Regions from separate parts of the Paenibacillus sp. FSL R5-0407 genome, predicted to be linked through region 2. Evidence: riboswitches for the same ligand, from Rfam matches in the RefSeq annotation. Region 2 holds a riboswitch; each other region holds the start of a gene.

Region 1 (4,196 bases), on a different contig from region 2:
TACACCCGGTCCATCGTGGTGCCGACGACATGGAAGGAGGACACTTCGTTAGGTCCTACGTTGGCGACGTACAATCTGACTTGATCCCCAACTTTGGCGAGCAGAGGGTGTTCCTTGAGCGTAAAGTCATCACCGTTAAAAACGACATATTCCGGCGGTTCATTCATGAACGCCTCTTCGTCATGCTCTCTGTACCACTCGCTTTGAACGATTGTATACTCCCGGACGATCTCGGCGTCGCTTTCATACCCGGCCTTCGGTTCGACAATAATCATTCCGTACATTCCGTTGCCTACATGGAGCAGAACCGGACTTGTACCGCAGTGGTACATAAAGACGCCGGGCGTCGTAGCCGGATAAGAGAAATTTCCTTGTTCATTCGGCATCACGTCGACGAATTTTTTGCTCGGGGCGGCATGAACCGCATGGAAATCCATGGAATGGGGCATGTCGGGGTCCATATTTTTCAGTGTAAAATCCAGCGTATCCCCTTCTTTGACCCGAATTACCGGGCCAGGCACCGTGCCGTTAAAGGTCCATGCGTTATAGAAAACCCCTTCCGAAATTTCCACATTGGTCACTTGGGCTGTCATTTCTATATGGACGGTCTGTCCCTCACGCCGGATGACCGGCTCAACCGGAGGTTGATTAACCACAGCAACTTCTTGCTCGGAGCCCGCTTCTTCGGCCGGAATAGCCGGGGAGGGGTACCAGACCGCCAGGATGATGACCAGACAGGAAAGGACCAGAAAGGCGGGTTTTGCATATTTCATAGGCGCAGCTCCTTTCACGGAGAGATATTTAAATTTTTATATTTTAAGACTAAAGGCAAACCGAAATAGCCCTTGTGACGGAAAGCACATTTATACGCATGTCGAAAAATCGTAACAATTGAGGCTAATTATGAGCCTGTTAATATTATTTCAAGATATGAAAAATTCACAATAGAAAATAATATTTTACGCGTATCTAGCCACTATTGTGAAATTTTCACAGTTGAGCTATATTGTTCTTGTAACGGGAGGTGTCAACATGGCATTTATGATCGCCCAAAGGGCATATATCAAGCTATTTTTAATTACAAAAGTGGAGCAGCGCCGGGGATACGGTTATCAAATGCTTGAGGAGTTGAAGCAAGAATTCGCGCCGTTCGGTTACGTTCCTCCGCAAAGCGAAATTTATCGGGCTCTGCACGAATTAGTGCAGGAAGGCGTATTATTTCGGACCAAGCAGCTTAAAGGCAGCGATCCCAGCGTGGATTTCCAGGAGATTGTGCTGTATCAATTTACGGATGACGGTACGGAGAAAGCCGAACTTTACAAAAAGCAGGTGAAAAGTGATCTGGATCGCTGCATCGGGATGTTGAATAAGGCAGTAAGGGATAATTATTAGAACAGCATTTAATTCCGACAAAGTTAGTATTGATTAATAATTGCACATCTTGTAAGATTAGTGAAACGAACTTCACAACTTCATAATTGTGGGAATAGGTGCTTCAGCCGCGGTTGAAGCTTAAAAGGGAAGTCCGGTGCAAATGCCGGCGCGGTCCCGCCACTGTAACAGAGAAGCCGAGATGCAATCATGGCCACTGGTGTTCAAGAACACTGGGAAGGCAGCATCGGGTGATGATTCTGAAGCCAGGAGACCTGCCTATTCTAGCAACACTGCTGTACCTACGGGAGATAGGGAGGTGTTAAAGATGAAAGCCATCGCACATATATACGAAGGTCCTCTTTAGCATTGACTAGAGAGGGCCTTTTTTGCGCACCGCGAGAACATCATAGGAAATGCATAGCTTTGTTAAATTTTATAGGGAAAAAGGGGAGAATTCGATGAGTAAGTATGTCAGCAGTAATCTAGGCTTTCCAAGAATCGGCAGAGAACGGGAATGGAAAAAAGCGATTGAAGCGTTCTGGAACGGGAAAATTAACGAGGGGGAGCTTCACGACCGCCTTTCCGATATTCGCAGGACTCATTGGAGACTTCAGCAGGAAAAAGGGATCGAGCTGATCCCGGTAGGTGATTTTTCGTATTATGATCAGGTCCTGGATATGACGGTGATGTTCGGACTGGTTCCGGAGCGTTTTGAATATGACGGCGGCCCGGTACCGCTCGCCACGTATTATGCCATAGCGAGAGGCAATGAATCGGCCGCAGCGAGCGAAATGACGAAATGGTTCAATACGAACTACCATTATATTGTTCCTGAGCTTGGCGGAAGGGAACCAGAATTGACGAAAAACACACCGCTGGAAGCTTATCGCGAAGCCAAGTCTGAGCTTGGCATCGAGGGGAAACCTGTGCTGCTCGGATTGTACACGTTTTTGAAGCTGTCCAAGGGGACACCTTCCTTTAGTATCGAGGAATGGAGCCGCAAATTACTGCCCTTGTACGTGCAGGTCTTGCGTGAACTGCAGGAAGAAGGAGCATCCTGGGTACAAATCGATGAGCCTGCGCTGGTTACCTCTGTATCGGATGAGGATTTGGAGCTGGTTCAAGAAATTTATGGAGCGATTGCACAAGAAGTTCCGGGACTGGCGGTTTTATTGCAAACCTATTTCGATTCGGCGGAACGTTACGAGCAAATCGTGAGTCTTCCGGTAAAAGGAATCGGTCTCGATTTCGTGCACGGTAAAGCGGGGAACCTTGAGGCGCTTCGTCAATATGGATTCCCGGCGGACAAAACGCTCGGAATAGGACTGATCGATGGCCGCAATATCTGGCGGACCGATCTTCCCGAAGCGCAAGTATTATTAGAAGCGATTGCCGCATTGATTCCGGGTTCCTCTGAATACATCATTCAACCTTCATGCAGCCTGCTGCATGTACCGGTATCGGCACAAGCGGAGAATGGACTGCCTTCCGTCCTTCAAGAATCGTTAGCTTTCGCGGAAGAAAAGCTGGATGAAATTAACGCTTTATCCATTGCAGCGAAGACAGGAGATGCTCCAGCTCCAGCTCTGTTCGCTAAGAGCAAGGAGGCTTTACAACGATTGGCCGGCGATGCATCACGCAGCCGGAGAGAAGTTCAGGAAGCGGTGAGCACCATCTCTGTCCAGCCATCGGAACGAAGCAGTGTTTTTTCCATCCGTCGCTTGAAACAACAGGCCAAATGGAATTTGCCGCTGTTGCCAACGACGACGATCGGCAGCTTTCCTCAAACCGCAGAGGTGCGTGCTGCCAGACAGAAATGGCGCAAGGGCGAATGGTCAACCGAGAAATATGATGAGTTCGTCGCGGCGGAGATCAAGAAGTGGATTGACATTCAGGAAGAAATCGGACTGGACGTGCTTGTCCATGGGGAATTCGAGCGCACGGATATGGTTGAGTTTTTCGGGGAAAAGCTTCCCGGTTTCGCATTTACTCGCGGGGGCTGGGTTCAATCGTATGGAACGCGCTGTGTGAAGCCTCCTCTGATTTATGGCGATGTGGAATTCGACCGGCCGATGACGGTAAAAGAAACGGCGTTCGCTCAGTCGCTGACCTCCAAACCGGTGAAAGGGATGCTGACCGGTCCGGTCACGATTCTAAACTGGTCCTTTGTTCGCAGCGATATATCCAGAGAGACCGTGGCATACCAGATCGCGCTCGCGCTTCGCAAGGAAGTGGAGGCACTGGAGGAAGCCGGGATCACAATGATCCAGGTCGACGAGCCGGCGCTTCGGGAAGGATTTCCGCTTAAACCGAAAGATAGAAGCGCTTATCTGGATTGGGCGGTTAAGGCGTTCAAGATCTCTACCTCAACGGTGCGGGAGACGACACAGATCCACACGCATATGTGCTATTGCGAATTCCATGATATGCTGGATTCCATTCAGGCACTGGATGCCGATGTGATTTCCATCGAAACTTCACGGAGCCACGGCGAGCTCATTCGCAGCTTTGAAGAGAATACGTACCCGCTTGGCATCGGGCTAGGGGTGTATGATATTCACAGTCCCCGGGTACCTTCCGAAGAGGAGATGGTCGCGATGATCTCCCGGGCGCTTCAGGTATTGGATCCCGAACTATTCTGGATCAACCCGGATTGCGGTCTTAAAACAAGAGGCCAGGAGGAAACTGTAGCGGCCTTGAAAAATATGGCTTCCGCAGCTCAACGCAGCAGGAATTCTCTTGCTTCAGCGAGTTTGGGGATATAACTATAGTAAAAATCTTCATTTGACAGGCCGATTTCCATCCTGTACTATAAATAATAT
Region 2 (4,196 bases):
TACGACCATCCTCGAAGACTCAGGCTTCCCATTGTCCAATACAATATTTCGTTGACCGTCCTTTTCGACATGGCCGTAAGAAAAGAAACGACCGCCCCGAGAAAGGATTGCATCACTACTCCCGACAAAATCAGGCTTTCGATCGGTATTTTTCCATTCTCTCTCGCCAGCCACATCACGATCCACAGCGTTGCCGCCCCCGTCAGGAAAGCGACTACCGGCAGCGTGAATATCCCCAGCAAAGAAAACTGCCAACCGAAAAAGATCAATACGGCCGCGCCTACCGCGGAACCCGAGGATACGCCCAACGTGAACGGATCGGCAAGCGGGTTGCGGAGCACCCCTTGAAATGCGGAGCCCGCGACGGCAAGCGAAGCTCCCACCAACAGGCCGAGCAGTACGCGCGGCAGGCGAACCTGCATCACGATTTGCTCCGAAGCCACGCTCCAGTCAGGCTGAATCCACCGCCCGAGACCGGGCAACTGATGGAGCAGGATACGAGCGATTTCCCCGGCAGGCAAGTGAACGGAACCGAACCCGATGCAGATCAGCAGTGAGAATATAAGCAATCCTAGGCCGATAAATCCGTAACCTGCCAGCCTGGTCCTCATGGCTGAATCAGGTCCGGATAGATCGCTTTAGCCACTTCAATCAAACCTTGGGTTACCCGTGGTCCCGGCCGGCTGAGCAAATTGTCGTCCATTGCCACAATGCGATCTTCCTTCACGGCCGTGATCTGATCCCATCCCCCGCGGCCTTTGATAATCTCGGCTAACGTCCGGTTGTTCTCATCTACGACGCTTTTCGCATATAAAATAACGTCCGGATTTGCCTTAATAATATTCTCTTCGTTAATTTCGCTCCAGCCGGTAATGTCGGATGCCACATTTTCCCCGCCTGCAACCTGAATCATCTCATCCATAAACTCTCCCTTGCCTACCGTCCAGCCTGGAGAAAATTCGATATATACCTTTTTCTTTTGATCAGCCGGCAAAGATTTCACGGCCTCGGTCACTTTATCCAATTCGGCCTGCATTTGTGCGGTTACTTCGTTTGCCTCTTTTTGATGATCGGTGATCTCGCCGATCGTCCGGATATTCTCCATCACGCCGTCAATCGTCTTCGGATTGGAGCGGTATACTTTCATCCCCAGGTCGCTAAGGCTCTTGACCGTATCTTCACCGATCAGGTTCCCGGCAAGCACAAGGTCAGGCTGAGCCGCAACTACAGCTTCCACATTCACCTGGAACCCGCCCATTCTTGGCTTGTCCTTTACAGCTTCCGGATAATCGTCATTATCGGAAACTCCGACCACCTGCTCATCCAGACCAAGCGCGAACAGCCCTTCTGTCTCCGATGGCGCCAACGATACGATCCGCTGCGGTGCGGATTCAAACGTAAATTCCGTTCCGAAAGCATCCTTTACCGTAAGCGGATAAGAAGTCTGCTGCCCTTCCTGCTCCGGCGCGGAAGTTTCGTTATTTTGACTCTGTTCCGTTTGTGACGTATTGCCGCTATTATCCGCCGCGTTATTCTTTCCGTTTGTACCGCAGCCGGCCGTAACTAGCAACAACAGCGCCAGCAGCCAAATCCCCCAAATCTTAGTCCATTTCTTCATTTTGTCCCTCTCCTTCGGGTTTCTTTATTAAGAAACGCCTTAACCCTAGCGAAGCCCTATTATTTAAGAAAAAAACCCATCCTGAGCGGATGGGTTACGTCTACAAAGTCATATCGGAGGCCTTGGCTTAATGGCTTGACTGCCCTAGCGGAAAAGCAGGCTCCGTGTTCTAAGCAGAACGTTATCCTTTCCTCGAAGGACCGTCTAATCTCCCGTTGGCAGGTCTCCTGACTATCAGGTTGCGACGAAGTCCGCCTTCCCATCATACTATGGCGTATGGCAGTGGCATCGATGAGCTTCGTCCCTGTACACAGTGGCGGGACCGTGCCGGATTTACACCGGCTTCCCTTTTAACCCGAAGCTTGCGGTTAAGCTTGCTCCAGGACCTACGGGCACTTCTATTCGCTTGAATCAAGGCTTTCTTTCTCTATAGGATTATAGGGGAAAAGACTCAAACTTACAATACTCCCGGGCAAGCTTCATGATCGAATCCCCTGTTTCTCGAGACTCACCCAGGAACTCTTATTCTATTGACAAATCGGCTCCAAGTACGCCGATCACGATATCGTCCTTCACAATAGGAACAGATAAGGTGATGCATCGCCGTTTCGTTATAGCCGAGACATAGCTCTCCGAAATGACCGTCTCCCCGCTCTTTGCACTGCGGAACCATTCACGCCCCTTGGCATTCAGCAATCCCGCCTCCGGAATCGAAATCACAAATGAACCGTCCACCCGGTTTGTCCATGCCGCCTCCAGCCCGGATTCCCGGGACAAGAGCAGCTCCAGAGCGGTCCGGTGATCCGCCTCCAACATCCCGGTGAGCGGCTCGGTTTGCGCAATCTCCTGAAGTTTGCGGGCGTAAGTCAAACCCAGAGCCCGGACCGCCTCCCGTTGTTCTGCCGACTCCTCACCACCGGATGAACCGATCCGGACCGCGTCAAGCGAGGTGATCAGTTCGGCTTGTGCCCGGTGCAAACCACCGGCTACGGTTTGCAGCTTGCCGATATGTATTCTTTGGGATTCCATGCGAGACAACGCACCTTCCACATGGGAAATGCTGCGGCTAAGCGCGGCATGGACATCATTCATCATACTGTCCATATTCCGCGTCATCTCAGTCTGTTCCTTGCTGCGCTTTCCTGTCTCGGCTACGTGATCGTTGATCGCAGCCACTTCATCGGATATAAACAGGATGTCTCTCCCCATGATTTTCAATAACTCAATGCCGTCTAAAGCCGACTTCTTTCCCTCATGCAGCGTTTCCTTGACCCTGTCAACCTCATCCACGATTTGCCGGAACAAGGGAGCGGAGCTGCCGATAGCCTTGCCGCTCTGCTCAGCGAGTTGCCTCATCCGCATGGCCACCACATCGAAACCTTTGCCCTGCTCCCCCAGCCTGGCCGCCTCAATAGAGGCGTTCAGCGCCAGCAACGACACCTCGCCGGATATTCCCTCAAGCTCCCGGTACAGGGCCCCGAGCTTTCGTGTATTGCTCTCAAGATCATTCATAGGGCCGGCAATGGATTGCTGGGATTCCGCCAGCGAGCGGATCGTACCGTCTGCAGCTACGAGCGCCTCCGACATCCTTGAAGCTTCCGACAGCGTCCTTTCGCTGCGGTAACGCAGCTGTTCCGCAGCCTCTTGAATCCGGAATGCGGAAGAAGCTACCTCCTCCATCGCGGCCAGGCTCTCCTGCACTTGTTCCAAAGACCGTTCGCTGCTGGCTTTCAGCTTCATATCCTCAACGGAAGATATATCGGATAAATGCTGGAGCTCCCCGATACTCTCACTCACCTCACCGACGGCAGCTTGCAACCGGTCCGCCGCTACTCGCGATTCGTTCACCATCGCCCCCCATTGGCTTGCCGTCTGCGCTTCTTCGTGCGATCCCTGCGGAGCTGCCGGAGGAATAGAACCGGAAGGGGGTTGTCCTTTCCTCCAGGATATCGGAAGATTCAGGGACAGCATTACAAAACAAAGAACGGCAATCAGGGCCGTCAAAGGAATGTACCAGGAAGAATCCTGCAGCAAAGCCGCCACGAATAATACGATAGCTGCTATAAAGCCAAGCAGACGTACATTTTTTTCGAATACACCAAAATATCTCATTGTCCTCGCCACCTCATGTCAGATTATCTAACATTATAAAGCGGGATTCTGAACTTAAAAAGAGAATTTTATAGAAAAATTAAAAATAATCATAAATTCCCTATGAAAACATCAAATATTTGACACCTCATGTGATATTTATCCGGGTTTTTGACTGGGATTCGGTTATCCCTGACATACCCATATCTTTCGAATGAATGAACCTTTGGCTGCACGGCCGTAGTCCATAATTCTAAATCCGCATGCCAGAATATCCTCCTCTATCTCCTCCGTTGAGATGATTACAGCACGGTCGCTGAATCCCCGCAGGCCGACCAGCATAGATTGTTTGACTTCTTGCGGCAGCACAGAGCACAGATTGTAGGGCATGTCCAGAATCGCCGCATCGTAATGATCGCTCACGTCCCTCATGTCTCCGACGGTAACAAGACTCGAGACATCGTATCCGAAATACGCCAAATTCTCC
Region 3 (4,196 bases), 940 kb from region 2:
CCTTCCTAAATCCGGTATGTTAATCTATTTCTAGCAACGCACCAGACAATGAAAGTGAGGCCGTCTCTCGTGAAACTGGACTGGAACACCGAGGCCCTGTCGCCGGGTCAGTTTAAAATTGCGGACTATATCCAAAAAAACTCGCAAACCGTCCTGTTCTCCACTGAACAGGAAATCGCCGACGCGCTGGGGCTGAGCATTGCTTCGGTCTCGCGGTTTTGGCGTACGGTCGGTTTCAAAAATATTAAAGATTTCAAAACCAAGCTGCGGAGTCAGCTCGACGTGACGCCCGCGGCAAAAATGAAAAATATTATGGACAAAGCGGACGCCAGCCCGCTCCCCCAGCAATTTCTCGCCACCACCATGAGGCATCTCGAAGAAACGCTGACCCATTATTCCGCGGATTCCTTCGAAGCCGCCGTCACGGCTCTGACTTCGGCAAAGCGCATCTACATCTATGGTCCGGGCCCTTCTGCCGGACTCACGGAATTGCTTCATTACAGGCTTGGCCGATTCGGCCTGTCCATCCATCGGCTGGACCGCGGCGGAAGCGAGATGTTCGAAGATCTTCTACATCTGGGCGAAGAAGATCTCGTAGTTCTGTTCGGGTTCGTCCGGTTGCTGCCGGAAGCGAAGGTGATCGTCGATCATGCCAAAGAGACCGGCTACCGGACTTTGCTCATCACGGACCGGCTTGTTGCCGACTTTTCCGATCAATGCGATATCACGCTGTTTGCCAGCCGGGGAGAAACGTGGGAATTTCACTCTATGATCGCCCCTACGTTTATAGTAGAAAATTTGATCGTCGCGGTAGGAATGCGAAATCAGGACGATCATCTCCGCAAATTGAACGAGTTGAATCAACTACGAAAAAAATACGCCCATGAGCTCCCTAGATGATCAAAATATAAACCTGCTTTTCGTAATTTGGAGTCAAAATTTTTTTAATATTTTTTTCATCCCCGCTGGCCCGCACCGCGGTTGCTTTCAGAGGAATTTTCATTATTTTCAATCGTCAAATTCGAGCTAGGCCCATTTACAAACACAACATATTGGGGTAAATTAATATCACTACAACAAAATATAGTGTGAACGGGTGGTCCGGCGCCCAAGACGCCGGGTCTTAAAAGGGAAGGCGGTGCAAATCCGCTGCGGTCCCGCCACTGTAATCGGAACGCCTGGGAAACCGTCGTGATCCTCCCAAGGCAATTCGCCCGACATGATGCCACTGAGGGAATTTATCTCTCCCCCGGGAAGGCGTCGGCGCATCACCGAAAGTCAGGAGACCTGCCCGTTTGGAAGACACCGCGCTAACCTGCGAGGAACAGGGAGGTGTCCGATGCAGCTCATGCATAGCTTTGTTTTAACTTCTTTTGTTACGCCTTCCTATAGCTATCATTCTGGAGACATTCGGGCATTTTCAACCTTGCCGGGTTGGGAATGCTTTTTATATGCGAGTATTACCCAGTTATCAGGGAGGAGAACTAAGATGTCGTTGTTGAATGTAATCGATACGGAAGTAAACCGGGAGCAAATGATGGAGGAAGTTATCCGTCTTGGCGAAGAAATCGTCGAGAGTTCAAATTTGGAGATCCTGCGCGAAAACGCCAACTTAAACGGTGAAAGCTTCTCCGGCAAAATGAGCAAATTCGGCAGCGAGTACTCGAAATGGTATGCAAATCATTTTGTTATGCCGCCGCGGATCGTTCAAGCGATCAAGGACAATGTAGTCTATGTGCATGACCTCGATCAATACGCGATCGGCACGACCAACTGCATTTTCATTCCGTTTGCCAAGCTGCTGCGCGAAGGCTTCAACACCGGCAATGGCAGCGTCCGGCCGCCGAACTCGATCATGACCGCGATGGCGCTCGTAGCGATTATTTTTCAATCCCAGCAAAACTCCCAATACGGCGGCGTATCGGCCAACATGATTGACCACGACCTGGCTCCTTACGTAGCGAAATCCTTCGCCAAATACTTCCGCAAAGGACTGGAGTATTTTGAGGAAGGTGACAGCGAGGCCGACTTTGGCGGCGAAATCAATATGAGCCGGAGCGACCTTCAAGAGCAATATCCGAAATCTTTTAAATATGCGTTAAAAGAAACCGAAAGCGAAACGCTGCAAGGCGCGGAGAGTCTGATTCATAATCTGAATACGATGTCCAGCCGCGCGGGGGGACAAATCCCATTCACCAGCATCAACTACGGCACCTGCACGTCTCCGGAAGGCCAGCTCGTCATCAGCTCTCTGTTGACGGCAACGATGCGTGGACTCGGCAGCGGAGAAACACCGATTTTCCCGATTCAGATTTTCAAATGCAAACAAGGCGTCAACCAAAATCCGGGAGAGCCGAACTATCATCTCTTTCTGAAGTCGGCGGAATGCTCAGCCAAGCGGCTGTATCCGAACTTCGCCAACCTGGACGCCCCGTTGAATCTCATGCACTACGATCCGGCCGATCCGGATACCGAATTCGCTACGATGGGCTGCCGCACGCGGGTGTTGAGCGACCGATTCGGACGCAACCACCTGTCCGGTAAGGGCAACCTTTCCTTTAATACGTTGAATCTGGTCAAGCTCGGATTGGAGCATGGGATCGCGTTGGGACGAAGAAACGTTGCGGATGAGCGCGGCTTCTATCATGAGCTCGACCATTACCTCGACATCGCGCTGGAAGGCCTGCTTCACCGTTACCAAATCCAGGCCGCGCAAAAAGCGAAGGCTTCCGATTTCATGATGCGCGAGGGCGTTTGGGAAGGCGGCGACAAGCTGGACCCCGAGGATAACGTCGGCGAATTGATCAAACACGGCTCCCTGTCCATCGGATTCATCGGGCTGGCGGAATGCATGAAGGCGATGTACGGCAAGCATCATGGCGAAGACGAACAGGTCTACCAAAAGGCTTACGATCTGATCGCCTACATGCGCGACTACTGCGACAGACAAGGCGATCTCCACAATCTGAACATTACGTTGTTCGCCACGCCGGCGGAAGGGCTGTCCGGCAAATTCACCAAGCGTGACCAGGCCTTCTACGGCACCGTGCCGGGTGTCGTCGACCGGGAGTATTACACGAACTCTTTCCATATTCCCGTGTACTACAAAATTAGTGCCGCGAAAAAGATTCAGCTGGAGGCCGCGTTCCACGGACTGTGCAATGCAGGAGCCATCTCTTATATCGAATTGAACGGAAACGCCCGCAGCAATCCTGCGGCATTCCTGCAAATCGTTCGATATGCCTTGTCGCAGCAGGTTAGCTACTTCAGCATCAACCATCCGATCGACCGCTGCTCCGCGTGCGGGTTTGAGGGCATCATCGGGGCCACCTGCCCTTCCTGCAGCAGTCACGAAAAGGATGTTTACATCCGCCGGCTGCGCCGCGTGACCGGGTATCTGACCGGCGACTATCAGACGCGCTTCAATGCCGCGAAACAGGCCGAAGTCCGCGACCGGGTGAAACACGACGCATGAACATATGCGGCTACTACCCGGAATCCATCAATGAAGGCGAAGGACTTCGCGCCGCCATCTTCATCAGCGGCTGCCGGCATTACTGCAAAGGCTGCTTCAGCGCAGCCACCTGGAATTTCAATTACGGCGAGCTATTGACGCCGGAGCGCGAACTGGAAATCATCACCGACATCAAAAACAACCCCTTGCTCAGCGGGGTCACGATTTTGGGCGGGGATCCGTTCTTCTCCGCCGCCGAGGTCAGCGCCTTTGTCGATCGCTTGCGCCTCGAAGCCGGTCGGTCCTTACCGATCTGGATTTACAGCGGGTATACGTACGAAGAATTGACCGAGCACCGAGATTCGCCGGAATTTCAATTACTCAGACGCTGCCAAGTGCTGGTAGACGGGCGGTTCGTTGAAGAATTGCGGGATCCCTCCCTGCTCTACAGGGGTAGCTCCAACCAGCGTCTTATCGATATTGAGGCTAGCTTGGCGCAAGGTCAGCCTGCCCTCTGGGAGCCAACTTTCTCTTTCTAGCTGTCTGACTTTCTAGTATAATTGATAATCTGTGATGCTTTTTATAGACAACATCCTACAAAAAGCGTCACAGGTACTCAGCAGCTTGATTTATTTAGGCTGCGGGGGCCCCGGGAATATAATCATTTGCATATATAATCATCATTCGCGTCTTTCCGGACGCCCTTTTATCCTCAATTATTCTCAATTTGAGAATTAAAAGA

What was found. A riboswitch is a leader RNA that binds a small molecule or an ion and turns the genes downstream of it on or off. The one in region 2 is predicted to bind cobalamin.
Region 1: another riboswitch for cobalamin. It lies ahead of metE (5-methyltetrahydropteroyltriglutamate--homocysteine S-methyltransferase); the one in region 2 lies ahead of NYE70_RS19860 (ABC transporter substrate-binding protein).
Region 3: another riboswitch for cobalamin. It lies ahead of NYE70_RS23845 (anaerobic ribonucleoside triphosphate reductase); the one in region 2 lies ahead of NYE70_RS19860 (ABC transporter substrate-binding protein).

The regions. Positions count from the first base shown of each region.
Region 1 covers NZ_JBBPAX010000001.1:689,944-694,139, forward strand. The annotation lists gene NYE70_RS03400 (multicopper oxidase domain-containing protein) at 1-773, opposite strand, end outside; gene NYE70_RS03405 (helix-turn-helix transcriptional regulator) at 1,033-1,392, shown strand; cobalamin riboswitch at 1,472-1,668, shown strand; gene metE (5-methyltetrahydropteroyltriglutamate--homocysteine S-methyltransferase) at 1,833-4,139, shown strand.
Region 2 covers NZ_JBBPAX010000002.1:98,011-102,206, forward strand. The annotation lists gene NYE70_RS19855 (FecCD family ABC transporter permease) at 1-611, opposite strand, end outside; gene NYE70_RS19860 (ABC transporter substrate-binding protein) at 608-1,618, opposite strand; cobalamin riboswitch at 1,819-2,023, opposite strand; gene NYE70_RS19865 (methyl-accepting chemotaxis protein) at 2,141-3,730, opposite strand; gene NYE70_RS19870 (TRM11 family SAM-dependent methyltransferase) at 3,896-4,196, opposite strand, start outside.
Region 3 covers NZ_JBBPAX010000002.1:1,039,606-1,043,801, forward strand. The annotation lists gene NYE70_RS23840 (MurR/RpiR family transcriptional regulator) at 70-900, shown strand; cobalamin riboswitch at 1,078-1,309, shown strand; gene NYE70_RS23845 (anaerobic ribonucleoside triphosphate reductase) at 1,535-3,475, shown strand; gene nrdG (anaerobic ribonucleoside-triphosphate reductase activating protein) at 3,472-3,993, shown strand.